4 regions of the Streptomyces sp. GD-15H genome follow, and region 3 is predicted to be linked to each of the others. Evidence: riboswitches for the same ligand, from Rfam matches in the RefSeq annotation. Region 3 holds a riboswitch; each other region holds the start of a gene.

Evidence for each region. A riboswitch is a leader RNA that binds a small molecule or an ion and turns the genes downstream of it on or off. The one in region 3 is predicted to bind cyclic di-AMP.
Region 1: it holds a riboswitch for cyclic di-AMP, as region 3 does, so the genes downstream of both, WJ438_RS34645 (C40 family peptidase) here and WJ438_RS05305 (peptidoglycan DD-metalloendopeptidase family protein) in region 3, are expected to answer to the same signal.
Region 2: it holds a riboswitch for cyclic di-AMP, as region 3 does, so the genes downstream of both, WJ438_RS17430 (transglycosylase SLT domain-containing protein) here and WJ438_RS05305 (peptidoglycan DD-metalloendopeptidase family protein) in region 3, are expected to answer to the same signal.
Region 4: it holds a riboswitch for cyclic di-AMP, as region 3 does, so the genes downstream of both, WJ438_RS21490 (M23 family metallopeptidase) here and WJ438_RS05305 (peptidoglycan DD-metalloendopeptidase family protein) in region 3, are expected to answer to the same signal.

The regions. Positions count from the first base shown of each region.
Region 1 is NZ_CP149447.1:7,333,139-7,340,489, forward strand. It holds gene WJ438_RS34615 (adenosylmethionine--8-amino-7-oxononanoate transaminase) at 1-942, opposite strand, end outside; gene bioB (biotin synthase BioB) at 935-2,179, opposite strand; gene WJ438_RS34625 (8-amino-7-oxononanoate synthase) at 2,326-3,453, shown strand; gene WJ438_RS34630 (DUF397 domain-containing protein) at 3,541-3,765, opposite strand; gene WJ438_RS34635 (helix-turn-helix domain-containing protein) at 3,775-4,635, opposite strand; gene WJ438_RS34640 (ATP-binding protein) at 4,848-5,306, shown strand; gene WJ438_RS34645 (C40 family peptidase) at 5,427-5,900, opposite strand; cyclic di-AMP (ydaO/yuaA leader) riboswitch at 5,904-6,112, opposite strand; gene WJ438_RS34650 (hypothetical protein) at 6,444-6,752, opposite strand; gene WJ438_RS34655 (ATP-dependent Clp protease proteolytic subunit) at 6,760-7,351, opposite strand, start outside.
Region 2 is NZ_CP149447.1:3,734,931-3,742,281, reverse strand. It holds gene WJ438_RS17445 (glycosyltransferase) at 1-705, opposite strand, end outside; gene WJ438_RS17440 (GNAT family N-acetyltransferase) at 747-1,817, opposite strand; gene WJ438_RS17435 (HAD family hydrolase) at 2,137-3,003, shown strand; gene WJ438_RS17430 (transglycosylase SLT domain-containing protein) at 3,042-3,533, opposite strand; cyclic di-AMP (ydaO/yuaA leader) riboswitch at 3,546-3,709, opposite strand; gene WJ438_RS17425 (polyprenyl synthetase family protein) at 4,323-5,333, shown strand; gene WJ438_RS17420 (LolA family protein) at 5,572-6,804, shown strand; partial or broken gene WJ438_RS17415 (ABC transporter ATP-binding protein) at 6,914-7,057, shown strand; gene WJ438_RS17410 (amidase family protein) at 7,158-7,351, opposite strand, start outside.
Region 3 is NZ_CP149447.1:1,068,540-1,075,890, reverse strand. It holds gene dxs (1-deoxy-D-xylulose-5-phosphate synthase) at 1-1,569, shown strand, start outside; partial or broken gene WJ438_RS05325 (aspartate aminotransferase family protein) at 1,566-2,980, shown strand; gene WJ438_RS05320 (helix-turn-helix domain-containing protein) at 3,090-3,713, shown strand; gene WJ438_RS05315 (DUF6126 family protein) at 3,710-3,832, shown strand; gene WJ438_RS05310 (tyrosine-protein phosphatase) at 3,883-4,680, opposite strand; cyclic di-AMP (ydaO/yuaA leader) riboswitch at 5,149-5,313, shown strand; gene WJ438_RS05305 (peptidoglycan DD-metalloendopeptidase family protein) at 5,317-6,303, shown strand; gene WJ438_RS05300 (SGNH/GDSL hydrolase family protein) at 6,536-7,321, shown strand.
Region 4 is NZ_CP149447.1:4,545,864-4,553,214, reverse strand. It holds gene WJ438_RS21495 (PrsW family intramembrane metalloprotease) at 1-572, shown strand, start outside; gene WJ438_RS21490 (M23 family metallopeptidase) at 637-1,671, opposite strand; cyclic di-AMP (ydaO/yuaA leader) riboswitch at 1,683-1,839, opposite strand; tRNA gene WJ438_RS21485 (tRNA-Met) at 2,154-2,227, opposite strand; gene WJ438_RS21480 (dihydrofolate reductase family protein) at 2,293-3,426, opposite strand; gene WJ438_RS21475 (cation:proton antiporter) at 3,758-5,032, shown strand; gene WJ438_RS21470 (response regulator) at 5,108-5,809, opposite strand; gene WJ438_RS21465 (histidine kinase) at 5,812-6,810, opposite strand; gene WJ438_RS21460 (DUF3040 domain-containing protein) at 7,315-7,351, shown strand, end outside.

The DNA of each region.
Region 1 (7,351 bases), 6.3 Mb from region 3:
GCCCATGAAGGTCGGACCGTGGGCCAGCACCGGTACCTCGCCGCGCGAGATGCCGTCGGCCACCCGCGCGGTGCACAGCGTCGCCGCCATGGTCAGATAGCCACCGGTCAGCGCCTTGCCCACGCACATCACGTCCGGTGTCACCGCCGCGTGCCCGGCCGCGAACAACGCGCCCGTGCGCCCGAACCCGGTCGCGATCTCGTCGAACACCAGCAGCACGTCGTGCGCGTCGCACGCCTCGCGCAGCACCCGCAGATACGCGGGGGAGTGGAAGCGCATCCCGCCCGCGCCCTGCACCACCGGCTCCACGATCACCGCGGCCAGTTCCCCGGCATGCCGTCCGATCAGATCCCGCAGACGGCCGGCGTACGCCTCCTCGTACTCCGCGGGCGGGGCCTCGGCGAACACCTGCTTCGGCAGGACCCCGGCCCACAGCTCGTGCATCCCGCCCTCGGGATCGCAGACCGACATCGGCTGCCAGGTGTCGCCGTGGTAGCCGCCCCGCCAGGTCAGCAGCCGCCGCTTCTCGGGCCGCCCGAGCGAACGCCAGTACTGCAGGCACATCTTGATGGCGACCTCGACGGACACCGAGCCGGAGTCGGCGAGGAAGACATGCTCCAGTCCGTCGGGCGACATGTCGACAAGGAGCTTCGCCAGCCGGACGGCGGGCTCGTGCGTGAGGCCGCCGAACATCACATGACTCATCCGCGCGAGCTGCTCACGGGCGGCCTCGTTCAGCACCGGGTGGTTGAAGCCGTGGATCGCCGACCACCAGGACGCCATCCCGTCGACCAGTTCGCCCGAACCGTTGGCGAGCCTGAGCCGCACCCCGCTCGCCGACTCCACGACCAGCGGCTCCCCGCGCCCCGGCATGGGCCCGTACGGATGCCAGACGTGCCGCCGGTCCAGCTCGAGCAGCTCGGGGACGGACCGCTCAGGCATTGGGAGCGAGATCCGTTCCGGCACCCCGGCGGCGGACCGCGACGAGATCGGTACGCGGCCCGTCGGCCCGGCCGGCCGCCTCTGCGACCGTCTCCGCACCCGCGACCGTCTCCGCACCCGAGGACGCCTCCGCACCCGCACACCCGCCGGAGGACGACGCCTCCGCGCAAGCTCCCGCACCCGAGGGTGCCGTACCGCAGACCCCGCCGTCGTCGTGCGACCCGCACCCGCCCACCCGGTGCCCGGGCAGGGTCACCTGGTCGGTGCCCTCCACCTCGAACCCGGCGTCCGCGATCATCTCCAGGTCGGCCCGTCCCGCCTGGCCCTCGCTGGTGAGGTAGTCGCCGAGGAAGATCGAGTTGGCCAGGTGCAGCGCGAGCGGCTGCATCGTGCGCAGGTGCACCTCCCGGCCGCCCGCGATCCGCACCTCGACGTCCGGGCACACGAACCGCACCATCGCCAGGATCCTGAGGCACCGCTGTGGGGTGAGGTTCCACTCCTCGGCGAGCGGTGTGCCCTCGAACGGGATCAGGAAGTTCACCGGCACCGAGTCGGGGTCCAGTTCGCGCAGCGAGAACACCACGTCGACCAGATCCGTGTCGCTCTCACCCATGCCGGCGATCAGCCCGGAGCAGGCGGACAGGCCGGCCGCGTGCGCCTTGTGCACGGTGTCCACCCGGTCGGCGTACGTGTGCGTCGTGGTGATGTCCCCGTAGGTGGCCTCGGAGGTGTTGAGGTTGTGGTTGTAGGCGTCCGCCCCCGCCTCGCGCAGCCGCTCCGCCTGGCCGTCGGAAAGCAGACCGAGGCAGGCGCACACCTCGACGCCCTCGTTGCCCTCCTTGATCGCCTTGATGGTGTCGGAGACCCGGTCCACGTCACGGTCGGTCGGACCCCGGCCGCTGGCCACCAGGCACACCCGCTTGGCGCCGCCCGCCAGCCCGGCCGCGGCCGCCTCCGAGGCCTGCTCGGGCTTGAGCCAGGTGTACTTGAGGATGTCGGCCTTGGAACCGAGCCGCTGGGAACAGTAGGAGCAGTCCTCCGGGCACAGGCCCGACTTGAGGTTGACCAGATAGTTGAGTTTCACCCGTCGGCCGAACCAGTGCCGCCGCACCTTCCCGGCCGCGGCCACCACGTCGAGCAGGTCGTCGTCGGACGTCCCGAGGACGGCCAGCGCTTCCTCACGGGTCGGCGTCTCGCGCCGAAGCCCCTTGTCCACCAGCGTGTTCAGCAGGTCCATGAGAGCCGATCCTGTCCTATTCGGCCGCCGTGGCCAAGGAGGGTTCGTACAACAGAGGCGCTTCCGGGTGTGGGCATGGCCACACGATGGTCCGCAGGTGGTCCCGCTAAGGTCTGTGCATTGCCTACAAAAGCACCGGAGGACCGATGGCGTTCGGGTGGATCGGCGAACAGGCGGAGCTGCGGCGCCGGGCCGGACTCGTACGGACCCTGCGCCCACGGGCCGCCGACGCGCCGCTCCTCGATCTGGCGAGCAACGACTACCTGGGTCTGGCCCGCCATCCGGAGGTCACCGAGGGCGCGGCACGGGCCGCGCGGACCTGGGGCGGCGGGGCGACCGGGTCCCGGCTCGTCACCGGCACCACCGAACTGCACACCGCGCTGGAAAGCGAACTGGCGGACTTCTGCGGCTTCGAGGCGGCCCTCGTCTTCTCCTCCGGCTACGCGGCCAACCTCGCCGCCGTCACCGCGCTGGCCCCGCACGGTTCGCTGATCGTGTCCGACGCGGGCAACCACGCCTCGCTGATCGACGGCTGCCGACTGGCCCGCGGCGGGACGCGGATCGCGGCGCACGGCGACCCGGACGCCGTGCGCAAGGCGCTGGACGGGCACGACGGACCGGCCGTCGTGGTGTCCGACACGGTCTTCTCGGTCGACGGGGACGCCGCCCCGCTCACCGCGCTGGCCGAGGCGTGCCGGGAGCACGGCGCGGGACTGGTGCTCGACGACGCCCACGGCCTCGGGGTGCTCGGCGACGGAGGGCGCGGCGCCCCGCACGCGGCCGGACTCGCCGGCGCCGACGACGTCGTCGCGACGGTCACGCTGTCCAAGTCGCTCGGCAGCCAGGGCGGGGCGGTGCTCGGCCCGGCGCGGGTCGTCGAACATCTGGTCAACGTGGCCCGGACGTTCATCTTCGACACGGGCCTCGCCCCCGCGGCCGCCGGCGCCGCACTGTCGGCGCTCCGGCTGCTGCGCCGGGAACCCGGGCGTGCCGCACGGGCGGGCGAGGTGGCGCGCGAACTGCACGGACGGCTGACGACCGCGGGTCTTCGAGCGGTACGTCCCGACGCCGCGGTCGTCTCCGTGCGTGCCCCGTCCCCGGAGCAGGCCGTGCGATGGGCGGCCGACTGCCGGGCGGCCGGCCTGTCCGTGGGCTGCTTCCGTCCTCCTTCCGTGCCCGACGGCATCTCACGGCTCAGACTGACCGCCCGCGCGGACCTGTCCGGGGCCGAGATCGAACGCGCTGTACAGGTGGTCGACGAGACGCGGCCATGAGTCGGCGGGGCACGGCCGTGGGTCGCTCGACCACGGATGGTTCGGTCGGTGGTGCCGGACGGATGGGCGGGTCGGTGGTGCTGCCGGTCAGCGGAGCGCGGCCACGAACTCCGCCCAGCTCGCGGGGGAGATGAGCAGCGCGGGTCCGGCCGGGTCCTTGGAATCGCGCACGGCGAGCAGCCCGGCACCCGGGCCGGTGGCCGGCCGGGCCGTCTCGACGCAGTTGTTCGCGCCCGTGCTGTAGCTGCTGCGCAGCCACCGCACACCGTGCAGATCGGTGCTTGAGGGAAGGGTCCGAGGCGGTGCGAACATCGTGCCTCCTCACACGCCGGCAGCTGTCCCGGCGATGAAATCCAACGAGTCCTCGGGCGAAAGGGCGTGGATCGAAAGGGCGTGGAAAGCCTCCGAGTACACCCGGAGGTCTTCTTTCCGCTCGAGATAGAGGCTACTCGTCAAGTGGTCGAGAACTACAACGTCCAGATCAGAAGTGCGCGAAAATGAGAAGATTACGAAAGGCCCGGTGACGCCGATGTGCGCCCCGGCCGTGAACGGCAGGACCTGGAGCCGCACTTGAGGGAGGCGTGCCGCCTCCACGAGCCGGTTCAGCTGCCGGGTCATCACGCCGGGACCGCCGACCTCCCGGCGCAGCACCGCCTCGTCCAGGACGGCGGTCAGCTCCAGGGGCGGCTCCGCCCGCAGCACGTCCTGCCGGGCCAGCCGCACTTCCACCAGCGTGTCCAGCCGCTCCTCCGAGGCACCCTCCAGCGCGGCCTCGGTCACCGCCCGCGCGTACTCGGGTGTCTGCAACAGCCCGGGAACCACCGTGGTCTCCAGCGTGCGCATCGCACTGGCCTGGGACTCCAGGCTGATGAAGTCCCGGTAGGTGGGCGGCAGTACCCCCCGGTACGCGTGCCACCAGTGATGCCGTCCGCCGCTGTCGTCGGATCCCGCCAGCACCAGCAGCAGCTCTCGCAACTGGCGATCGGTCAGGCCGTAGGCGTCGAGCAGTAACCGCACATCGGCCGGTTTCACCCCGCTCGTGCCCGTCTCGATCCGACTCACCTTCGACTGGTGCCAGCCCACCAGCCGGGCCGCCTCACCACTCGTGAACCCCGCCGACGTGCGCAGCGAGCGCAGTTCGGCGCCCAGTTTCCGGCGGCGCACCGCGGGACCGTGCTGCATGGTTTCCCCCTTACTCCCTACGAGCCACCCGAATACGGTCTCTCGTCGCAGAGTTCACCGCTTTGAGCGACAGATATATGCATATCTTGGCCGTATCGTCGCCCACGCCCTGTGCGGATGGCAGTCTGGCGACGAAGTACCAGTGCGGGACCGTACTCGAATCGGCCGCTCCGTGTCGGACTGCGGGCCCGGGGGAAAGGGACGACGTCGCCATGGCAGACCATCTGGAAGCATCCATCACTCTGCCGAGCGATCCAGCCTCGGTTTCCGCCGCGCGCGCCCATGTGGTGGGCACGCTGGCGGAGTGGGGCATGCCGGCGGACACGGAAGTCTCCGACACCATCCGGCTGATCGTGTCCGAACTGGCCACCAACGCCGTGCAGCACACCTTCGGGCAGTCACCCACGTTCACGGTGGACATCGCCCTCGACCACGACGAGCGGTTGCGCGTCGGAGTCACCGACAGTCATCCGAGGTTCCCCAAGTGGCTTCCCGCCGCGGTCCAGCAGGACAACGGCCGGGGGCTGGTCATCATCCGCTGGCTGACCGCGGAATGCGGGGGCAGGATGAGGGTCCGCCCCACCAGGGAGGGCGGCAAGACCATCTCCGTCGTGCTCCCGTGGACCGTCCCGGCCGAGCGGGTCACGCCGGCGGGGCAGCAGGAGCCGTAGGGGCCACGGCGGAGGACCGCAGCGGAACAGCACGGCGGAGCGGTGCAGCCTCAGCCGCTTCGGTGGCTGTCCGACGGGGTGGCGGGGCGGCGGCAGGGGAAGTGCCGCCGCCCCCGCGGATCAACTGACCCGGCCGTACATGACGCTGCGGGTCCAGATCTTCTGCAGGCGTACCACGTCCCCGGTCTTCGGGGCGTGCCAGATCTTGCCCTGACCCGCGTAGATGCCGACGTGGTAGATGTTCCGGCCCGAGTGGAAGAACACCAGATCGCCCACCTTGCGGTGGGTGGCCGAGATCTGGCGTGTCTTGTTGTACTGCTGGGCGGCGGTGCGTGGCAGTTGCTTGCCCGCCTTCTTGTACGAGTAGAGGGTCAGGCCGGAGCAGTCGAAGCGGGACGGTCCGGTGGCGCCCCACCGGTAGGGCGCCCCCTTCTTGGACGCCGCGACGTTGAGAGCCTTGACGGCCGAACTCGCGGCCGTCGCCTCCGAGGCGGCACCGGGAACAACGATCGAGCCGCCCACGGCGGCGAGGGTGAGGGCCGAGGCCGTGCCGGCCCGGGCCATGAGAGACGGGACACGATTGAGCGCGGTCATGCGCAACCCTTCGTCAGCCGCCTGTGAAGGATGACCTGTCGGATTCGGGCTGGCGAAGTTGCCCGGCCGCACACGTGCGGCTTCACCCCAAGGGCAGCTCGGGACGGGAATCCCCGCTCCGGCGACCCGTTGTGCTCGGGTCCTCCACTCCTGCCGATCCACTCCTGTCGACCGGTCATCCGGGCGGCGGCAGGACTCGGCGTCCGCCCGGATCGCCCCGCCGCGGCGGCGGGGGCTTGTCGTCAGTCAGCGATCTTGGCAACGGTTGGCCCGAAATCCCACTGGAGCCGGTGGTTTGTGTTGTTACTCACCACTCATCCGTTCGGGTGGGCAGCGCTGTGTCCGGGCTGTCGTCCAGAGTGCCGAGGAGCCCCGGACCAGCATCGGAATACTTGGTTTCGAAACGGGGCGCGCGCGGTGCGCAACCTTGGCGGCCCGAAAAGAAGTCGTGCGTCTACGCCGCTTGGGGGTAAGCCTTTTGGTCCGTTTCAACTCCGGTGCGGACGTGCGCCGGCGCACGCCCCGCCCGGACCGGTACGGGCGTCAACTGCCGGAGCCCGGTGGCAGGGTGACGCGGGCCGTGCGCCGCTCGCCGTCCAGCACCCGCAACGCACGGGCCAGGGTGGCGGCGTGCAGTTCGGTCTCGCCGCGCCCGTGCATCAGGGCCAGCGCGTCGCGCAGGGCGACGGCCCTGCCGACCAGCGCCTGCGCGGCACGCAGTCCCCGGTAGGTGTCGCCGTCGCGAGCCGGGTTGATCCGGCCGAGCAGGTCGACGGCCTCGAGGTAACGGTCGATCAACTCGGCCTCGGCGCGGGTCAGCGCGGGCAGCGGCGGCAGCTCGGGTGGCAGCATCGGCGACTCACCTCCTGCCGGGGGTGGGCTGCCGGCCCTTGCGGCCGGTCATGATCCGGTCCGCGAGGCCGTAGTCCACCGCCGCCCGGGCGTCGAGGACCGTGTCCCGTTCGATGTCCGACCGTGCCTGCTCCGGAGTGCGGTGGGTGTGCCGGACCAGCATCTCCTCGATCCGGGCCCGAACGCGCGTCAGCTCCTCGGCCTGGACCGCCAGGTCGCTCGCCTGACCCTCCACCGGCTCCGTCAGAGCGGGCTGACGGAGCACCAGCCGCGCCCCGGGCAGGACGTACCGCTTGCCCGGCGTCCCGGCGGCCAGCAGCAGCGCGGCTGTCCCGGCCGCCTGGCCCAGGCAGACCGTCTCCACCTCGCAGGTGAGGTAGCGCAGGGTGTCGTGGATCGCAGACATGGCGTGGAAGGAGCCGCCGGGCGAGTTGACGTAGAGGGAGATGTCCCGGTCGGGGTCCCGGTGCTCCAGGTACATGAACTGGGCGATCACGTCGTTCGCGGAGGTCTCGTCGATCGGTGTCCCGAGGAGGACGATCCGCTCCTCCATCAGCTTCGAGTGCGGATCCGTGCTCCGGCGCCCGGACGCCGTGTGT
Region 2 (7,351 bases), 2.7 Mb from region 3:
ACCGCCGTGGCTCTCCAGCAGGACCTGGGCCGGGGTGCGGAGCCGGGCGGGCAGGATCAGGCCGGTGGCACAGCCGAGTCCGGGGTCGGTGGCGAAGGGCGTGGTCAGCTCGGTGAGCCAGCGGGGGTCGGCGACGACGTCGTCGTCGGTGAACGCGATCACCTCGCCCCGGGCGGCGGCGACTCCGGTGTTGTGCGCGGTCGCGAGCCCGGGGACCGGCTCGCACACGTACCGCACGCGCTCCCCGTACTTCCGCTCCACCAGGTCACGCGTCTCGTCCGTCACGGGCGCGTTGTCGACGACGACGACCTCGAAGCGCGGATGGTCCTGCGCGAGGAGCGAGTCGAGCGTGCGGGCAAGCTGTCCGGCCCGCTCCCGGGTGGCCACGACGACCGAGGTGTGGGGCGGCGGCGGCCCGGCGGCCACGGACCTCTCCACGTCCTGCGCCTGCCCCTGCGCCTGCCGTGCGAGCGCCGTCAGGACCGTCGTCGGATCGGCCCCCTCCGGCACCCGTCCCAGCAGCGCGCCCACCGGCCGGCCGCTCCGCCTGACCAGTACGAACACCTCTCCGTGCGTCACCGGTGGGCTGCCCGGACCGGGTCTGAGGGCGGTCTCCTCACCGCTCAGGTCCAGTTCGGCGACCTGGACCGCGCCGATGTCCAGGAACCGCCGTATCTCCTCCTGCGTACGTGCCGTGCGTAACATGAGCCCTCCCCCTCCTCACGACCGGTTCTCACGACCGGTCCTCACGAACGGCGCAGCCGCCCCGCCCCCTTCAACGTCCGCGACGCCAGCGACGCGAGACGCGGGTGGGCGCGGACGAAGCGGTGCGCCCGGCGTACGGGCTCATGGCGCAGCAGGTGCAGCGCGGCGCCCAGGCCCGGACGCATCGCCTCCCCTTCGTAGACGGCGAGTTCGCCCGTCTTCAGCGAGTCCTTGTACTCGGCCGGGCCGCGCCCCATGTCGAGCAGGCCGATGCCCTCGCCGGCCGCCGCCTCCGCCATGCGCAGATGCAGCACGAGCCCCGGCGAGTACTTCGCGAACTCCGGGTCGTACGCCGGGAACCAGCAGGCCAGGACCGAGGCCGAGCGCAGGCCGAAGTGCGCGGCGACGGGGCGGTCCCCGGTGTACAGGACGGACAGTGTGCCCGTGCACTCCGGGGCCCGGGTCCCGGCCAGGCGGCCCACGAGCCGTGTGATCCATTCCTGTGCGAACCGGTCGCGGCGCCCGGTCCTGCGGTACTGGGCCGACTTCCACCCGATGAGAGCGCGCAGCGCGGCCGGTTCGCGTTCGTCGAAGACGAACCGCACGGGTCCGGCCTGGCGGCCGAGTCTGCGCTCCTTGGTCAGCGTTGTCTTCAGGAACTTCGGCGACCGGGTGCGCAGTACGGACTCGTAGGTCTCGTAACCCTTCTCCACGTCGATGACATAGGTGGCGTGCTCCTCGGCCGCGTGCGGGACGAACAGGGCTTGGTCCGCCTCCAAGTTGTCGAAGGCGAAGCTCGACACCGAGCAGTCGCGCAGCAGTTCACCGGTCTCCAGGACGAGGCCCGGACGCAGGACGGCGCCCTGACAGTCCGATACCCCGAGCCCGACCGCCCGGCCCTGCCCCCACGCGCCCCGCTCGTACGGCAGGAAGCCGACCGGTTCGGCGGACGCCCCCTCGTACAGGACCGCCACCCGGGCCTGCGGCCGCACCCGGGACACGGCGGTGGCGAACTCCGGTTCCATGAAAGGGCTGCGGGGTGCGTCCGTCGCGGCGCGCAGCTCACGCCAGCGTTTCCGCTCCCCCTCCCCGAGCTCCTCGAGCCTCAGCACACGTGTGCGTCCACTGCTCACCTGACCCCCCGATCAAGTCCCCCCGGACACTTGGAAGGTACCGCCCGGGACCACCGGGACGGTAGGTGGCGGACCATGTTGTTGCCAAGTGGTGCAGAGGCCTTTGACAGGCCCGTACCCGGTGATGACGGAAGCGGCCGGGCGCGCGGCCGTGACGAGGCGGTCGCACGGTGGTGGGACAGCGGTCGCGCGGCGATGGTCCGGCGGTGGGGGCGCAGGATAAGGGCCGGGGGTGTGCGGACGGAGGTGTTCCGGGTGAGGGTGAGTCGGGCAGGCGTGGTGTCCGTATTCTCTGATCATGGCCGCACCCACCGCTTATTCACTCATCGCCACCGACCTGGACGGGACGCTGCTGCGCGGCGACGACTCTCTTTCCGACCGGTCCCTCGCCGCACTCGCACTGGTGACGCGGGCCGGTGCCCGGCATCTCGTGGTGACGGGCCGCCCGGTGCCCAGAGTGCGGCCGCTCCTGGACGAGCTGGGGAGCACGGGACTCGCGGTGTGCGGACAGGGCTCGCAGGTGTACGACGCCGGCGCGAACCGGCTGCTCCACTCCGTCACGCTGGACCGGGAACTGGCGGAGACCGCGCTCGGCAAGATCGAGGCAGAGGTGGGGGAGGTGTACGCCGCGGTCGACCAGGACGGGGCCGACGGACTCACCCTGATCGAGCCGGGCTATCGGATGCCGCACCCGACGCTGCCCGCCGTGCGGGTCGGCCGACGGGACGGTCTGTGGGTCCTGCCGATCAGCAAGGTGCTGTTGCGCCACCCCTACCTGACCGACGACGAGTTGGCGGCGACGGCGCGTTCGGTGGTCGGTTCGCTGGCCACGGTCACCATGTCGGGACCGGGCACGGTGGAGCTCCAGCCGTGCGGTGTCACCAAGGCGACGGGGCTGGCGCTGGCCGCCGAGCATCTGGGGCTGAGTCGGGAACGGACCCTCGCCTTCGGCGACATGCCCAACGACATCCCGATGTTCGACTGGGCGGCCCACGGTGTCGCCATGGCCAACGCGCACCCCGAGCTGAAGGCGGTGGCCGACGAGATCACCACGACGAACGAGGACGACGGCGTGGCCGCCGTCCTCGAGCGGTTGTTCGGCGGGGCGGAGCGGGGCGGCACGCGCCCCCACACGTGCCGCCCCGCCCTCCGCCCCGGCGGGTGACCCCTCGGGCCGGGTGTGCCCTGGTGCGCCCGGGTGTCTCAGTAGGCGCCGAAGACGTTGTCGATCGAGCCGTAGCGGTCCGCCGCGTAGTTGCAGGCAGCCGTGATGTTCGCGACCGGGTCGAACGGGTCGAAGGCCGTGCCGGGCACGTGGTACGCCTGGAAGGTCGGGTCGATGACCTGCAGCAGGCCCTTCGACGGGGTGCCGGCGACGGCGTTGGAGTCCCACAGGTTGACGGCCTGCGGGTTGCCGGAGGACTCCCGCAGGATGTTGCGGTGGATGGAGTCGTAGCTGCCGGGGATGCCGTGCTGCGCCATGATCGACAGCGACTCGCGGATCCAGCCGTCGAGGTTGTCCGGGTACGCCGTCTCGGATCCGGCGGCGGCCGGGGCGGACGACGCGGGCGCGGCGGGAGCGGCGGAGGCGCTGGTGGCGCCGAACACCGGGAGGGCGATCACGGCGACGCCGGCGACGGCGAGGGAGCGGACGAGGCGGGTGCGGCCGAAGCGGCGCTGACCGGATGCGGGCATGGCGGGCATGTATGCGTTCCTCTCCTACGCCTACGAGGTGAGCTGTCGGGTTCGGGCGGGAGAGTGCCCGGCCGTGCCCCTGCGGGCATGGCTTCACCCCGAGCCGTCCCGGCGCGAACCGGTCCGGCGGCTTACCTGGGTCCCCCGCTCCTGCCGTGCGTGAGTGAGTTGATCGATGGGTGGTGCGGGCGGCGGCAGGATTCGGCGTCCGCCCGACAGGCCGGGAACGTATGCGAGAGCACATGTCGGGAACAAGTGCGAACGTCACGGATAACGCCGGTTGATCTTTCCTTGGGTTGTTTGGGGGGCTTGATCCTTTGCGGGCGTCAACGGTCAACTCGCGCTCGATGGAAGGGGAAACGTCCCCACGTGCGAGTCGCGTGCGGGTCGGGATGCGCGTGACCGACCTCACTGGCCGCACCGCGCGGGCGCATTTGCCGCCAACAGGAATTTGCATAGCAAATACGGCAAATCGGGCACCGGGGTGGGCGGGGTGGACTGCGTGCCGAGATGCGGCTCGGTGCGTGTCCGGCGCATGCGTGAGGCGCGTCCGGAAAGTCGATGAATGTCCTGTGCTGTCAACTGGTCGGAAACGATCTGGTGGTGTTCCGGTATCGGAGGGCGCCGTGACGTGCCGTCCACGCGTGCGCAAGTGAATTTGGGGAATGTGGGTGCTGGCGGTGATCGAAACATGACCGGATACGCTGACTCGAGTGATGTCAGCGACCTGTCGACAAGCAGCGCAAGACGTCTGAGCGCCAGTGGACACCAGCAGACAGGAGACCCCTCGTGACCGTCGTCGGGCCATTCGGGCTGAGCGTGCGGGACCAGGCTCTGGAAGCCGCTGTCCAGGCCGGGATGACGGCTGTCGAGGAAGGGCTGCTCGAGGCCACCAAGAGTGAGGTCCCCTTCATCACGGGTGCCGCCCAGCACCTGGTGCGGGCAGGCGGCAAGCGGTTCCGGCCGCTGCTCGTGATGCTCGCCGCCCAGTTCGGCGACCCCTACGCGCCCGGCGTCGTACCGTCCGCCGTGGTCGTGGAGCTGACCCACCTGGCCACGCTGTACCACGACGACGTGATGGACGACGCCGGTGTGCGGCGCGGGGTGCCCAGCGCGAACACCCGCTGGGGCAACTCCGTCGCGGTCCTCACCGGCGACTTCCTCTTCGCGCGCGCCTCGCACATCCTGGCCGACCTCGGGCCGGAGGCCGTACGGGTACAGGCGGGGGCGTTCGAGCGGCTGGTCACCGGTCAGATCCTGGAGACCGCGGGGCCGCAGGACGGCCGCGATCCGATCGACCACTACCTGGACGTCCTCGGCGGCAAGACCGGCTCACTGGTCGCCGTCTCGTGCCGGTTCGGCGCCATGATGTCCGGCGCGGACGACACGGTCGTGGACGTGCTGACCCAGTACGGCGAGCGGCTCGGGATCGCCTTCCAGCTCGCCGACGACGTGCTGGACATCGCCTCCGACTCCCACGAGTCCGGCAAGACCCCGGGCACCGACCTGCGCGAGGGCATTCCGACGCTGCCCGTGCTGCGGCTGCGCGAGCGAGCGGCCCGGCTGGGCCTGCCCGAGGACATCGCGCTGTGCGAGCTGCTGGACTCCGATCTCAGGGACGACGGCCGGCACGCCGAGGCCCTGCGCCTGCTGCGCGCGCACCCCGCGCTGGAGCAGGCCCGCCGGGACACCGTGCGCTATGCGCAGGAGGCGCGCGCGGCGCTGGCGCCGCTGCCGGAGTGCGACGTGAAGACGGCCCTGGCCGAGCTGTGCGACGCGGTGGTGCACCGGGCCGGCTGACCGCCCGCCACCCTCCCTCGACCCCTACTGGTCGGGGGAGGAAACACCTCCTCGTGTCATACCGCAGCAGTACACGGAGTTGAGTCCGGGGTCTGACGCTTCCGCCTGCGGGGTTTGATCAGATGGAGCACGACGGACACCACTCCTCACCGATTCGGGTGAGAATGGCGGCTCAGGGTGTGACTGGTGCGAGGAACACGAGACGCAGGCCGCCGCCGACCACGGAGGTAAGGCACATATGGCACCGTACGAATCCGACGACACGACGACCGCGGGGACGACCCGCGAGCCGGGCGCGGGCGGGCGCAGGGCCGCGCGGTACATCGTCCCGGTCACGGTGATGGGAGTGGCGGCCGCGACCATCGGGCTCGTCCCCGCGATCGCGGACTCAGGCGACCCGGACCTGCCGAAGATCACCGCCGCGCAGCTCATCGAGAAGATAGCCGAGTCGGACACCGAACAGCTGTCCGGCACCGTGAAGATCACCACCGACCTCGGACTGCCGGACCTCGGGGGCCTGGAGAGCAGCCTGGCCTCCGGCGCCATGGGGCGGGGCGAGGGCGGCTCGTCCGCCGACCCGTCCGCCAAGCTCACCGAGCTGGCCTCCGGCACGCACACCCTGCGCGTCGCGGTCGACGGCCCCGACCGGCAGAAGGTGTCGCTGCTCGAGAACGCCGCCGAGTACAGCCTGATCCACAACGGCAAGGACGTCTGGGGCTACGACAGCGAGTCCCACGAGGTCTACCACGGCACCGTCGATGAGTCCGCCGAGGACGAGGACCGGGAGCACCAGCCCCCGGCCATGCCGAAGGACTTCGCCGAGGAGGTGCTGAAGTCGGTCGACGACACCACGTCCGTCACCGTCGACGGCACCGCGCAGGTGGCCGGTCGCGACGCCTACAAGCTGGTGGTCAAGCCCAAGCAGTCCGGTTCCACGGTCGGTGTGATCAGCATCGCGGTGGACCACAGGACCGGGACGCCGCTGAAGTTCACGCTGACCCCGGCGAGCGGCGGTGCCGCCGTCGTGGATGTCGGCTTCACCAAGGTCAGCTTCGACCGGCCGGCCGCGTCGACCTTCGACTTCACCCCGCCCAAGGGCGCCAAGGTGACGGAGGAAGGGGCCCTGGAGGAGGGGGAGAAGGGCAGGGAGCTCACCGGCAAGCCGCAGGGTGCCCCCAAGTCCGAGGAGGACCTCGCCGAGGGACTCGACGGGCTGAAGATGCTCGGCGAGGGCTGGAACTCCGTCGCCACCTTCGACACCGGCGCCGAGGGGGGTCTGCCGACCGGCTCCGAGGGCGGTGACCTCGGCGGCTTCCTCGGCTCGCTCGGCGACCAGGTGAAGGGCGAGTTCGGCACGGGCACCGTGTTCAGCACCCGCCTGGTCAACGCCCTGTTCACCGAGGACGGCAAGGTCTACGCCGGCGCCGTCACGAAGGACGCGCTGGTGAAGGCTGCCAACGAGGCGAAGTAGCGGGGGATGCAGGCCCCTGGGACCTCCTGACGAGGCGACAGGGCCGGCCCGGTGGGGCACGACGGGGGACGAGGGAGCCGGCGGGTGAGGCAGGTACGGATGACGGCTCATCGTCACCCGCGGGCTCACCAAGCGCTACCGCGGCGGACGGCTCGCCGTCGACGGTCTCGATCCGACCGTCCCGGCCGGCAGCGTCTTCGGCTTCCTCGGTCCCCACGGCTCCGGCAGGACCACCACCGTCCGCACGCCGATGCCCGTCCACTGGGACGACTTGGTGAAGAACCTCGGCCTTCAGGCCCTGTACGCGCTGGTGTTCGGCTCGGCGGCCCGGGCGAGGTTCACGAAGAAGGACATCACCGCATAGAACCGCCTGGACCCGAGGGACCCGCCCCCGCTCCTGCGCCGCTCGCACCCCGCCGTTCCGCCGCCCGTGCCACGGCGAGCAGCAGCGCCTCCCGCCCGTGCGGTGCCACCAGTTGGAGCCCCGCCGGGCAGCCGTCGCTGCCGAACCCGGCCGGGAGGCTCAGCGCGGGGTGCCCGCTCACGT
Region 3 (7,351 bases):
TCCACGGCCCTCGGCTGGGCCGACGGACTGGCCAAGGCCCGCCGGGTGCAGGGGGAGAAGGGCCACGTCGTCGCCGTGATCGGCGACGGCGCCCTGACCGGTGGCATGGCCTGGGAGGCGCTGAACAACATCGCCGCCGCCAAGGACCGCCCGCTGATCATCGTCGTCAACGACAACGAACGTTCCTACGCCCCGACCATCGGCGGCCTCGCGAACCACCTGGCGACCCTGCGCACCACCGACGGCTACGAACGGGTGCTGGCCTGGGGCAAACACGTACTCCAGCACACCCCCGTGATCGGCGACACCGTCTACGAGGCGCTACACGGCGCGAAGAAGGGCTTCAAGGACGCCTTCGCCCCCCAGGGCCTCTTCGAGGACCTGGGCCTGAAGTACGTCGGCCCCATCGACGGGCACGACGTCAAGGCCGTGGAGTCCGCCCTGCGCCGCGCCAAACGCTTCCACGGGCCCGTCCTGGTCCACTGCCTCACCGAGAAGGGCCGCGGCTACGAACCCGCCGTCGCCCACGAGGAGGACCACTTCCACGCCGTCGGCGTGATGGATCCCCTCACCTGCGCGCCGCTCGCACCGGCCGGCGCACCGTCCTGGACCTCGGTCTTCGGCGAGGAGATCGTCCGCATCGGGGAGGAACGCGAGGACGTGGTGGCGATCACCGCCGCCATGCTGCGTCCGGTCGGCCTGGGCGCCTTCGCCGAGCGGTTCCCGGACCGGGTCTGGGACGTCGGCATCGCCGAGCAGCACGCCGCCGTCTCCGCGGCCGGGCTGGCGACCGGTGGTACGCACCCCGTCGTCGCCGTCTACGCCACCTTCCTCAACCGCGCCTTCGACCAACTGCTGATGGACGTGGCACTGCACCGCTGCGGGGTCACCTTCGTCCTGGACCGGGCCGGGGTCACCGGGGCCGACGGGCCCTCGCACAACGGCATGTGGGACCTCTCGGTGCTCCAGGTCGTCCCCGGCCTGCGCATCGCCGCACCACGCGACGCGGACCAGCTGCGCGCCCAGTTGCGGGAGGCGGTCGCCGTCGACGACGCGCCGACGCTGCTGCGGTTCCCCAAGGAGCCCGTGGGCCCGGCGGTCCCGGCGCTCGACCGGGTCGGCGGCATGGACGTGCTGCATCGCGCCGGCGATCCCGAGGTACTGCTGGTGGCGGTCGGCGTGATGGCGTCCGTCTGCCTCCAGGCCGCCGAGCTGCTCGAAGCCCGTGGCGTCCGCTGCACCGTGGTCGACCCCCGTTGGGTCAAGCCCGTCGACCCGGCGCTGGTCGGGCTGGCCGCCGCGCACCGGCTCGTGGCCGTCGTCGAGGACAACAGCCGCGCGGCGGGTGCGGGCTCGGCCGTGGCACTGGCGCTGGGTGATGCCGATGTCGACGTACCGGTACGGCGGTTCGGTATCCCGGAGCAGTTCCTCGCGCACGCCAAACGCGGCGAGGTGCTGGCCGACATCGGCCTGACGCCCGTCGAGATCGCCGGCCGGATCAGCGCGAGTCCGACCGTCAGGGACGAGTTGTCGAAACAGCCGCAGGACCGACAGGAGCCACCGCTATGACCATCGCGGAGTCCGCGCCGGAGCCGTCGCGGGCCGGGGAGTTCGACCTCGGCGCGCTGCTGGCCGAGCGCGGAGCCGAGCGCTACGAGCTGCACACCCGGTACCTCAACCACCAGCTCCCGCGCATGCTGCACACCATCGGCTTCGACAAGGTCTACGAACGAGCCGAGGGCGCCCATTTCTGGGACGCGGACGGCAATGACCACCTGGACATGCTCGCCGGATTCGGGGTGATGGGCCTGGGGCGCCACCACCCCGTGGTCCGCAAGGCACTGCACGACGTCCTCGATGCCTCGCTCGCCGACCTCACCCGTTTCGACTGCCAGCCGCTGCCCGGTCTGCTGGCCGAGCAACTGCTCGCGCACAGCCCCCATCTGGACCGGGTGTTCTTCGGCAACAGCGGAACGGAGGCGGTCGAGGGCGCGCTGAAGTTCGCCCGCTACGTGACGGGCAGACCGCGTGTCCTGTACTGCGCGCACGCCTTTCACGGACTGACCACCGGCTCCCTGTCCGTCAACGGCGAGTCCGGCTTCCGCGACGGCTTCGCCCCGCTGCTGCCCGACACGGCCGTACCGCTCGGTGATCTCGACGCGCTGGAGCGGGAGCTGCGGAAGGGGGACGTCGCCGCGCTGATCGTCGAGCCGATCCAGGGCAAGGGCGTGCACGAGGCCCCGCCCGGCTATCTGCGCGCCGCGCAGGAGTTGCTGCACCGGCACAAGGCGCTGCTGATCGCCGACGAGGTGCAGACCGGCCTGGGGCGGACCGGCGACTTCTACGCCTACCAGCACGAGGAGGGGGTCGAGCCGGACCTGGTGTGCGTGGCCAAGGCGCTCTCCGGCGGTTATGTGCCGGTGGGGGCCACGCTCGGCAAGGACTGGATCTTCCGCAAGGTCTACTCGTCGATGGACCGGTTGCTGGTCCACTCGGCCAGTTTGGGGCAAACGCCCAGGCGATGGCCGCGGGTCTCGCGGTCCTGTCGGTCATGGAGAACGAGCACATCGTCGCGCACGTCCGGGCCACCGGTGAGCTGCTGCGGTCCCGGCTCGCGGCACTGACCGAGAAGTACGAGCTGCTGGCCGACGTCCGCGGCCGGGGCCTGATGATCGGCATCGAGTTCGGCCGGCCGCGGTCGCTCAGGCTGCGCGGCCGCTGGGCCGCGCTGCAGGCCGCACGCAAGGGACTCTTCGCGCAGATGGTGGTGGTCCCGCTGCTGCGGCGGCACAGGATCCTCACCCAGGTCTCCGGCGACCACATGGAGGTGATCAAACTGATCCCGCCGTTGATCATCGACGAGCGGGACGTGGACCGGTTCGTGGACGCCTTCACGGCGGTGATGGACGACGCCCATGACGGCGGTCTGGTGTGGGAGTTCGGCAGGACCCTGGTGAAACAGGCGGTCGCCAACCGGTGAGACACTGGTCCCGTCCGGCCGTGATGCCTGCCGGGCCGTGACACCCGGCCCGTTTTGCCCATGAGGCAAGAAATTTGCCCCGCGGGCAATAATGCTGCTGAATAGGGTCATGAGCACCCCCGAGGCCGAGCAGGCGGCCGAACCGGCCGCCGCGCTTCCCGCGGTCGCGCCGCACCTGCGCGCGCTGCGCCGCCGGGCAGGCCTGACCCTGGAGGCCGCGGCCCGCGACGCGGGGCTGTCGCCCGCCCATCTCTCCCGGCTGGAGACCGGGCAGCGTCAGCCCTCGCTGCCCATGCTGCTCTCCCTGGCCCGGATCTACGGTACGACCGTCTCGGAACTGCTCGGCGAGACGACCGCCGACCATGACACGGTGCTGCGCGCCGCCGACGTGGAACCGACCGTCGCGGGCGGCTGGACGTACCGGCAGGCCGGCTCCCCCGGGCGCGGGATGCAGGCCCTGCGGGTCGAGGTGCCCCACGGCTCCCAGGGCGGCATCGTGCGGGTCCACCCCGGTGAGGAATGGCTGTACGTCCTCAAGGGGCGGCTGCTGCTGCGACTCGGGGACGCGCTGCACCGGCTGGCCCCGGGCGACAGCGCGCACTTCGACTCGCTGACCCCGCACCGTATCGCCGCTCAGGACCCCGACGGGGTCGAGCTGCTCTTCGTCCATACCCTGTTGCAGAGCCCCACGGCCACCCTGTGCCTGGGCCCCACCCATGGAGATGTGTCATGAAAGACCTGGAGGAGAAGTTCCCTCGCGCCCTGTGGGTGAGGCTGTTCGTCTACGTCGTGGTGGGGCACCTCTTCGCGGGCTTCATCTACCTGCTGTTCGAGCTGGGCGCGAAGCAGTAGCCCTCAGCCGGGCAGTGCCCCAGTGAGGCACTGCCCGGTCGAGCAGTGCCTCAGTCGAGCAGACGCTCGCGCAGTCGCTCCCGGCTCTCGGGGGTGAGCCCGAGAGCCGTCTCGAGATAGGGGTCCACGCCGCCCCAGGTCTCCTCGATGGTCTCCAGGGCGGCCGACAGGTATTCGGCGCGGGCGTCGAACAGGGGGTCGAGCAGCTCCATGACCTCGGGGGAGTAGGCCGAGGCGGGGCTGCCGCTGCGGCGCACCTTGTAGCGGCGGTGCTTGGCGTTGGACTTGAGGTAGTCGTCGAAGATCGCGTCCCGTTCCACGCCCAGGGCGAGCAGCGTCACCGCCACCGACACGCCCGCGCGGTCCTTACCCGCCGCGCAGTGCATCAGCGCGGGGACGCCGTCCTCGGTGAGTGAGCGCAGCACCTGGGAGTGCTCGGCGGTGCGTTCCCTGACGGTCATGCGGTACGAGGCGATCATCCGGTCCGCCCCCTTGCCGTCGGCGAGGAGCGAGCGCAGCTGGTCCAGGTCGCCGTCGCGGACCATCTTCCAGAACCGGGCGCCGCCGGCCGGGTCGCTCAGCGGCAGGTTCACATTGCGCACACCCGGCAGTTCGATGTCCTGCCCGTCCAGCTTCTGGTCGGCCGTGTTGCGGAAGTCGAAGACGGTGTGCAGTCCCAGGGAGGACAGGAAGGCGGCGTCCGACGCGGTGGCGTGGGCGAGATGACCGCTGCGGAACAACACTCCGTGCCGCACCCGGCGGCCGTCCACGGTCGGCAGTCCGCCCACATCGCGGAAGTTCCGCACTCCGGTCAGCTCGGGTTCGGTCGACGGGATGTGTTGCGTCACGGGGGCCCCTCTCCCACTCGCCGCCGCCGGCGCGGCGGCGCCGGCGGGTGTCACCCGACGATACGACATGCCTGTCAGGGGCAATGAGTTGTCCGTGGATCGGCCGGCGCGGACCTTCCGAACCCACCGTCCGGCCGGAGCGGGACGCCCGCGATCCCCCAATTAAGGGCATTCTGTCCGTTTAGCGGATTTCGCCAGAACATGCCCAGATGTGAGGGGAAATGGGGAAGGCGTGGTGAGCATCGTCATATCGGTGACGATGTGTTGTCATCATGCTCACGTAATTCCGGCGTTTCGCAGGGGAATTCGGGGGGCGCGGGAAATCCGGGACGACTCTGGGTGACGGTGTTCAGGTAAATGGATCACGGAAAAGCGCCTTCGCTCGGAACCTCTCGCTTGTCCCTTTGCGTCGTGGTCGCCTACGTTCGCCATCGATCCGGACGGACGCCTAATCCTGCCGCCGCCCGGAGCCCGCACACACTGACCCGTGTACGGCAGGAGCGGGGGACCCACAGGTACGACTGCCTGTTCCGGTCTCCGGAACAGGCTTGGGGTTAAGCCGCGTTTCGACGCGGCCGGGCATCTCCAGTCCGAACCCGACAGCTCACCTCGTAGGCGCCGGAGAGGAAATTCGTCATGCCCGCAAAGGGTAAGCACCGCCTTCCCAGCGCTTCGCGCCTCACCCGTTCCATCGCCGTCGCCGGCGCCGGTGGCGCCGCGCTCGCCCTGCCGCTTCTCGGCGCCACCGGCGCGAACGCCGCCACTCCGCAGGCGGCCCCGGAAAAGGCCGTCCAGTCGTTCTCCGTCACCGACAAGAAGGCTGACGGAAAGAAGGCCGACAGCGGCAAGAACGGCGACACCCGCACGTACATAGTCAAGGGCGGCGACTACCTGGCGAAGATCGCCGAGTCCGAGAACGTCGACGGCGGCTGGAAGCAGCTCTACGCCGACAACCGTGAGGCCGTGGGTGACGACCCGTCACTCATCCACCCCGGCCTGAAGCTCTCGGTCGACGGCAAGGCCGCGACGAGCGCGCCGAAGAAGTCCAGCCCTTCCGGTTCCACTGCTCCGTCCGCCCCGTCCTCCGCGTCGAAGTCGTCGGCCGGGCAGCCCGCCGAGAAGTCCGCGCCGAAGGCCGCTTCGGTGGCCTCGAAGCAGTCCGCTCCGAAGGCCTCCTCCGGCGCCACGACCGCGAAGCAGGTCGCGAACACCTCCGGTTACAGCTCGCCGGTGCCCGGCAGCGGCCTCGGCACCGCCTACAAGGTGGCCGGCAGCATGTGGTCCAGCGGCTACCACACCGGTGTCGACTTCGCCATTCCGACCGGCACTTCCCTGAAAGCCGTCGGCCCGGGCACCGTCGTCTCCGCGGGCTGGGCCGGTGCGTACGGCAACCAGGTCGTCATCAAGCTCAACGACGGCCACTACGCCCAGTACGCCCACCTGTCCTCGCTGTCCGTCTCGGCCGGCCAGACCGTGAGCGGCGGCCAGCAGGTCGGCCTCTCGGGGTCCACCGGCAACTCGACCGGCCCGCACCTGCACTTCGAGATCCGCACCACGCCGAACTACGGCTCGGACGTGGACCCGGTCGCCTACCTCGGTTCGAAGGGCGTCTCCCTCGGCTGACCCCCGCGACAGCCTGCCTGACACACCGCCGAAGGCCGGACCCCGATCCCCGGGTCCGGCCTTCGGCGTGTTTCGCCCCTCAACGTCTTTGCCGACTATTCCGGAATGAGGCACTGCTTCGGGAGTGGCTTATCTCACCGTACGTCAATCCCTTCCTACGGTCGCGTAGGTCACATTCGAAGGTGAATCATGTCCCTTCGTGGCAGACGATTCGAAGAGTGACAGCAATTCAGTGATCGGGTCGTACGTGGCGGTGGGGGACAGCTTCACCGAGGGCGTCGGCGACCCCGGCCCGGACGGGGCGTTCGTCGGCTGGGCCGACCGGTTCGCCGTACTTCTCGCCGACCGCCGTCCCGAAGGCGACTTCCAGTACACGAATCTCGCGGTGCGCGGAAAACTGCTCGACCAGATCATGGCCGACCAGGTTCCGCAGGCCGTCGAACTGGCTCCCGCACTGGTCTCGTTCTGTGCGGGTGGCAACGACATCCTCCGCCCCGGCACCGATCCGGACGAGGTGGCCGAGCGCTTCGAGCGGGCCGTCGCCGCGCTCACGGCGGTCTGCGGCACGGTCCTGGTGACGACCGGGTTCGACACCCGTGGAGTGCCGCTGCTCAAGCATCTGCGCGGCAAGATCGCCACCTACAACGGACACGTGCGGGCCGTCGCCGACCGGTACGGCTGCCCGGTGCTCGACCTGTGGTCCCTGAGGAGCGTCCAGGACCGCAGGGCCTGGGACGCCGACCGGCTCCACCTGTCGCCCGAGGGGCACACGCGCGTGGCGCTCCGCGCGGGCCGGACTCTCGGCCTGGAGGTCCCGGCCGACCCGGAGCAGCCCTGGCCCCCGCTGCCGCCGCGCGGCAACCTCGACGTCCGGCGGGACGACGTCCACTGGGCGCGCGAGTACCTGGTGCCGTGGATAGGGCGCCGGTTGCGCGGGGAGTCGTCGGGGGACCACGTGACGGCGAAGGGGACGCTGTCCCCGGACGACATCAAGGTGCGGATCGCCTCGGTGGCGTAACGCCGGGCGGGAACGGCCGCGGCGGGCACG
Region 4 (7,351 bases), 3.5 Mb from region 3:
TGCACGCGCTGTGGAACGGCTCCTCGGCCCTCGGCGAGTACGGCTTCTTCGCCGTGTACGCGGCGTTCATGGTGCCGTCGTTCTGCCTGCTGACCTGGCTGGTGGTGTGGACGCGGCAGCGCGAGCTGCGGACCGTACGGACGGAACTGCCCGCGTACGTCGTCGCCGGCTGGCTGACCCCGGCCCAGCCGTTCGCGCTCGGCTCGATGCGGGCCCGGCGCCTCGCCCGGCGGTACGCGCGCCGGCACGGGGGCCGGGCGACGGCGCGGGCGGTGGCGCGGTACGAGGCGTACGCGACGTCACTGGCGTTCCTGCGGCACCGGGCACGCCGCGGCCGCGCGGGCACGGACTTCGCGGCACGGGAGGGGGAGCTGCTGCGGGAACTGTGGCGCCGCCGCGACGCGGCCCGCCCGGCCCTGGAGCAGGCGGCCCGCGCCCTCGCGCCTCCCGTGCCGCACTGGCCGGTGTACGGCGCGTACGGCAGGCCCGGCGCCGCGACCCCCGCATATGCCCCGTACCCCGCGCATTCCGCGTACCGGCCGAACCCTCACGCGTACCCGTACCGCCCCTGAAACGTCTGACCGGCAGCCCTGACGTCGGGGGGTCGTCGTCAGGACTGCCGGGGCTGTGATCGTCTCAGACGGTGAGGCCCTTCGACTGCAACCAGGCCAGCGGGTCGATGCCCGAGGCGGAGCCGCCGGGGTGGACCTCCAGGTGGAGGTGGGCGCCGGTGGAGTTGCCGGTGGAGCCGACGCGGCCGATCACATCGCCGGTGGTGACCTGCTGGCCGACGCTGACGCTGATGGAGGACTGGTGGGCGTACCAGATCTCGGTGCCGTCGTCGAGGGTCAGCACGGTCTTGTAGCCGTAGGAGCCGTCCCAGCCTGCGGAGGTGATCGTGCCGGTGTGGACCGCCTTGATCAGCGTGCCCGTGGGGGCGGCGAAGTCCAGGCCGGTGTGCTGGCCGGAGGACCAGTAGGCGCCGGCCTGACCGAAGGTCGAGGAGACGGTGTACGAGGAGGTGGGCAGCGCGTACTGCCGGGCCAGCTCGGCGAGGCGCTCGGCCTCGGCCTTCTTCTTGGCCTCCTCCTCCGCCTTCCGCTTCGCCTCGGCGGCCTTCTCCTCGGCCTCCTTCTTCGCGGCGGCGGCCTTCTCCTCGGCCTCCTTCTCCGCGGCGGCGGCGGCCTCGGCGGCGGCCTTGTCCTCGGCCTGGCTCTGCTGCTGCTCGACCTGGGCCATGATCCGGGCGTGCAGCGCCTCGCCGGCGTCGGAGGTGCCCTGCTCGGTGGTCTCGTCGGCGACCGTGCCGATGCCGCTGAGCGCGGTGGCGGAGCCCTCGGGGGTTTCCTCGTCGGAGATGAGGGAACCAACAGAGGGAAGGTCCGGCATCGAGAGGGAGATCGGCGGCTTGCCGGTCTGGGCGCTGGCCATGCCGCCACCGGCGACGGCGGCTATGACGCCGACGCCCAGGACCGTGGAGCTGCGGGCGAGGCCTCCGCTGCGCTGCTTGCCGACGCGGTGCCGGCCGCGCACGGGGTGGATGGACTCCTCGGTGGGGTTCCACTCCTCGAAGGGGCCTTCGTCGGTGCGGATGCCGCCGTAGCCGAAGGTGTCGCTGTCGTGCTGGCTCGGCATGAAGGGGGCCTCGGGGACAGGCCTGTTCGACGCCACGTGGGCGTACTCCTTTCCTTCCTTCTCGCCTACCGGGTTAGCTGACGGGTTCGGAGCAGGAAGGTCTCCTACGCGCGTCTACCGTCCGTGTCTCCACGGGGCATCCACGCGATTCACCCCAAGATGTTGGTTCCCCGGTTCCCTTGCGGGATTCGGCGCGTGCGCACGGAGCCGACTCGTGTGACGGCTGGGACGACCGCGCTGCGTTATCGAACGTTAATAGAGGTGGGGGCCGGGTTCCAAGCCGTTCCTCTTGATCCTTAACGATTTCCGCACGGACTTAAGCGCCACAACCGGCTAAAAGGGGGCGAGCTGACTCTGCCTCATGCGTCACACTGAACCTGACGGTTTATCAGTTGTTATACGCAATACGATAACCCGATCACCCGGTGTGACAACGGTGCGGGAGCCGGAACGGCGGTGCGGAAGCCGGGAACGACCGAGGGCCGGAACCCTTTCGGATTCCGGCCCTCGGCCTTCAGTAGCGGGGACAGGATTTGAACCTGCGACCTCTGGGTTATGAGCCCAGCGAGCTACCGAGCTGCTCCACCCCGCGTCGTTGTGTCACCAGCATACGGCATCCGCGGGACACTCCGCACACGCCTTACCGCCGCCCCCGCGTCACCGGCCGATCAGATGGCCGTTCGGCGCCTTGGCGGCCTCCTCGTGCTCCGGCAGTACGACGACCAGGGCGCCTCCGTCGGCCAGTACCCCGCTGCCGTCGGCCTCCGCCACGAAGGTGTCCGGCTCCCGCCAGGCGGTGACCACCCGCCGTACCCCCGCGTCCAGGATCAACCGCGCACAGGGCGCCGGACGCGAGGCGCGGCGCGCGCAGGGTTCCAGGCTGGAGTACACGGTGGCGGACGTGAGCCGCGGATCCGTGGGGTCGATCTTGGCGAGGGCGGCCTCCTCGGCGTGCACCACCGGGTCGCCGCCCTCCCGGGAGTGGCCGCGTGCCAGCTCGGTGCCGTCGGCCGCGACCACCACCGCGCCCACGCTGAACGCCGTCTCCGACGGCGGGCACCGGTCCGCCAGTTCACAGGCGAGTGCCAGCCAGTGGTGGTCGGCGGCGACGGGCAGCGGGCCGGTGCCGGGGGCGGTGGGTTCGTAGCGCATGAGGACGACGTCGCCGATCGGGCGGGTCTCCAGCAGCCGCAGCCGCCCGCCCTGGTAGGCGCCGGGACCGAAGAGGCGGGCGGCGTCGGGGTCACCGACGAAGAGCGGGGCGAGGACCAGCTGGAGCTCGTCGGCGAGGCCCTGGGTGAGGAGCTGGGTGTGGATCAGGCCGCCGCCCTCCACCATGAGCCGCCGGACGCCGTACACGTCGTGCAGGTGCGTGAGGAGCCGCCGCCAGTCGAGTGCGGCGCCGAGCGGTACGACGTCGGCGGCGAGGCCGTGCGCGCGGGCGCGCTCGGCGCCCTCGTCGGTGGTGTAGAGGACCTTCTCGCCGCCGGTGTGCCAGAACCGCGCCGCCGGGTCCAGGTCGCCGGAGCCGCTGACGGTGACCTTCAGCGGGTACTCGGACCGGCCCTCGGCGACCCTCGCGGCGCGCCGCTCGGGCGAGTTGACCAACAGGCGGGGGTTGTCGGCGCGGATCGTGCCGGCGCCGACCAGGATCGCGTCCACCGACGCCCGTACCTCGTCGACCCGGTCGAAGTCGGCCGGACCGGACAGCAGCAGCCGCTCGGGGCCGGTGTCGTCGAGGTAGCCGTCGAGGGAGACGGCGGCGGACAGCAGGACGTACGGGTGGGGCATCGACGCGCTCCTGGGGAGGGTGGGGGCTGCGGGGACTTCGGGCCGCTGAACTGGTTCAAGTCTGACAACCGGCTCATACGACGGGCCGGGGCCCTCCATGGGTGTCGTCCTCCACGCGGTTTGGGTGGTGTCACGGATGGTCGTCGCGTGGGGTCGGATGTGAGCGTGAAAAGACGATGACAGACGCGGCGGCCTCCCGGAACCCGGTCCCGGGAGGCACCGGCCGCAGCCCCGCATGGCGAGGAACCCCCATCGACGTGAAGGAGCGGTCCCCACTCGACTCGGTCGATGAGATCACACTCCGTTCCCGTGCTGTGGAAGGTGGTGACCCGTGGGACATGCCGACACACTGCTCGCCATGGGCGGCGCCTTCCTCGCCGCCGCGTTCCTCGCCCGCCTCGGCAGCCGGATCGGGCTGCCGACCATCCCCCTGTTCATGCTCGCCGGCATTCTGCTCGGCCCACACACCCCGGGTCCGGTCCTGGTCGAGGACGCGCACGACTTCGGGATGCTCTCGGCGCTCGGTCTCGTCCTGCTGCTCTTCTACCTCGGCCTGGAGTTCCACCTCGACGACCTGAGACGGGGCGGCCGACGGCTGCTCAGCGCCGGTGGCATCTACCTGCTGCTCAACGTCGGCGCGGGGCTGGGATTCGGGTTCGCCCTCGGCTGGGGAGCACGGGAGGCCCTGGTGCTCGCCGGCGTGCTGGGCATCTCCTCCTCCGCGATCGTCACGAAGATCCTCATCGAGCTGGGCCACATCGGCCGGCCCGAGACCCGTCTCATCCTCGGCGTCACCGTCGTCGAGGACATCTTCCTCGCCCTCTACCTCGCCGCTCTGCAGCCCGTCCTCAGCGACGCCCAGGGCCTCGCGGACACGGCCCTCCAGGCGGTCAAGGCGTTCGGCTTCCTGATGGTGCTCGCCGTCACCGCTCGCTTCGGCAGCCGGCTGTTCGGCCGGCTGTTGGCCGTACGCGACAACGAGCTGCTGGTCATCACCTTCCTCGGCACCGCGATCCTCGTCGCGGGCGTTTCCGAGGTGCTCGGGGTCGTCGACGCCATCGGTGCGTTCATGGTCGGTCTGATCGTGGCCGGCACGCCCTCCGCGCCCCGGATCCGCACGCTGGTGCATCCGCTGCGCGACGCCTTCGCGGCGATCTTCTTCTTCGCCTTCGGGCTGGCCATCGACCCCGGCGACATCGCCTCCGTCGCCGGTCCGGTGTCCGCCGCCGTGGCGCTGACCCTCACCATGAACCTGGCCGCGGGCCTGCTGGTCGCCCGCCTGTACCGCTACGGCGTCGACATCGCCGCCGACATCGCGACCACGCTCGTCGCCCGGGGCGAGTTCGCGCTGATCCTGGCCGCCATGGCCATCGGCGCGGGGCTGGACGACCGGCTCACCGCGTTCATCGCCGGATACGTGCTCGTCCTCGCCGTCCTCGGCCCAGTGCTCGCCGGACGGGCTGACCTGCTCGCGCACGTCCTGCGTGCCGTACAGGCGCGGCGGCCCGGCCACAGGCCCCCACCCGACGCTCCGGACGACGGACCCGCACCGGACCTGGACGCCGGGCGCGACCGGGAGCCCCTGCCCGCCGAGGCCGAGCGATAGCCCGGCGCGGGAAGCCGCCGCCCTGGCGCCGTCCCCCCGCGCCGGTGCCGGTACCGGCGCCCGTGCCGCTGCCGGTCAGGGCTCGATCAGTCCGACGCGGATGGCGTACCGGGTGAGTTCCAGCCGGTCTTTCAGGTCGAGCTTGGCCAGCAGGTTGGCACGGTGGCGCTCCACGGTCTTGGGGCTGATGACGAGGAGGTCGGCGATCTGCTGCGAGGTGTGTCCCTCGGCGACCAGCTTGAGGATCTCCTCCTCCCGTTCGGTGATGGCCTTCGTGGGCAGGTTCCGGCCGTCCCGGGCGAGTTCGAGGTAGTTGCGGATGAGGGCGTTGACGGCGCCCGGGTAGAGGAACGGCTCGCCGCGCATGGTGGCCCGGCAGGCCTCCACCAGGTCGCGGTCGGCGACGGACTTGAGGACGTATCCGGAGGCGCCGGCGCCGAGGGCCTCGAAGAAGAACTGCTCGTTGTCGTACATGGTCAGGATGAGGATCCGCGTCTGCGGGAGGGTGCGGGAGAGCTCGCGGGCCGCCTGGAGGCCGGTCAGGCGGGGCATGGCTATGTCGAGGATGGCCAGGTCGGGTTCGTGGGTGCGGGCCTGCTCGATGGCTTCGGCCCCGTTGTCGGCCTCGGCGACGACGGTCAGGTCCGGTTCGCCGTCGAGGATGAGCCGGACCCCTCTGCGGACCAGCGCGTGGTCGTCGGCGAGGAGGATGCGGGTGGGGGGCGGGGGGCCCGCGGCGGGGCCGGTGGGAGTGCTGGCGGGGGCCGGGTCGGTCATGTTCAGCGTTTCCGGTCGGGAGCGTCGGTCACGGGCGGCATGGTCCGCATGGGCGCGGGACCCCGTACGGGAACGGGTACGGACAGGCGCACCTGGGTCCCGCCGCCGGCGGCGGGACCCACATCGAGGTCGGCGCCGACGAGCAGGGCCCGTTCACGCATCCCCCGGATACCGGCGCCCTCGGACGCGGTGCCGATGCCGCGGCCGTCGTCCCGGATCCGGAGCTCGACTCCGGCGGGGGTGCGGCGCAGGGAGACCTCCGCGCGGCGGGCGTGCGCGTGCCGGGCGATGTTGGTGAGCCCTTCCTGGGCCACCCGGTAGAGGACCAGTTCGGCCTCCGGGCCCAGGTCGGGCAGGTCGGGATCGAGGCGGTGCTGGGCCGTCAGGCCGGAGCCGCCGAACTCGGCGGCGAGGGCCTTGAGGGCGCTGGCGAGCCCGAGTTCGTCCAGGACACCGGGGCGCAGCCGGCGGGCGATGCGCCGGATCTCGTCCAGGCTGCCCCGGGTGGTTTCCTGCACCAGGCTCAGCTCCTCGCGCAGCTCCACCGGAGCGTGGTCGGCGACCCGCTTGAGCTGGAGCAGGACGGCGGTGAGGCTCTGGCCGACCTCGTCGTGCAGTTCCTGCGCGATGCGGCGGCGTTCGTCCTCCTGCGCGGAGAGGGCGCGTGCGCTGCTCGTGGCACGTTCGTCCTCCAGCCGGTCGAGCATCGTGTTGTACGTGCTGATCAGCTCGGCGATCTCCCCGCGCCCGGCGACCTCGGGGCGCTGCCCCGGGCGGAGCAGGTCGGTGGTGGACATGGCGCGGGTGACGCGCTGCAGCGGGGCGAGGCCGACGCGCACCAGCAGCGCGTTGGCGAAGAGCATGGCGGCCAGCCCCACGGTGAGTACGGCGGCCTCGGTGAGCAGGACCGGGGTGGAGACGGTGACCGGTCCGAGCAGCAGGGCGGTGGCCGTGATCAACACGACGGCGTTCAGCAAAAAGATCCGCCAGAACAGTGGCACTCAGTACCACCTCCTCACCCCTGCTCACCGTGCGCCGTCTGCCGTACTGTCTGTCGTAGGCTCCCGGTGCGGCGGGAGCCTTCCCGGCGGCCCGGCGGCCCGTCGGTTCCGGGGGCGCGGGCACGCGGGCCGCCACGACCCAGCGTGAGTGCTGTTCTGGCTGTGCGCCATCCGTGCCAGCCCCCATTTTTTCACGGGTCCGTGGGTGTCGGGGCGCTCCACGTACATTGTCGACCCGCACGGAGATGAGGGCCGGACCCGATGGTCCCGGGGCCCCCGGCGGGCGACCCTTGAGGTGGACGCGGCCCGGTCCGCCGAACCACTCGCACCGGGCGGGTGATGACCTCGGCACCCGGGCAAGCTCCCCTGTGTCGGCCCGAGTCAGCGGGCCGACGGCTCATTTTTCGCCCCGGCGTCGGTGTTCACGGAACCGACGCCCGGAGGTGTTTTTCAGGTGGCGGTCGAATGTCTCACCGCGCTGCCACCGTTCGGGAAGGAGGAGACGTGCCCCAGTCCGACGACAAGCGCCTCGTCGATCTCG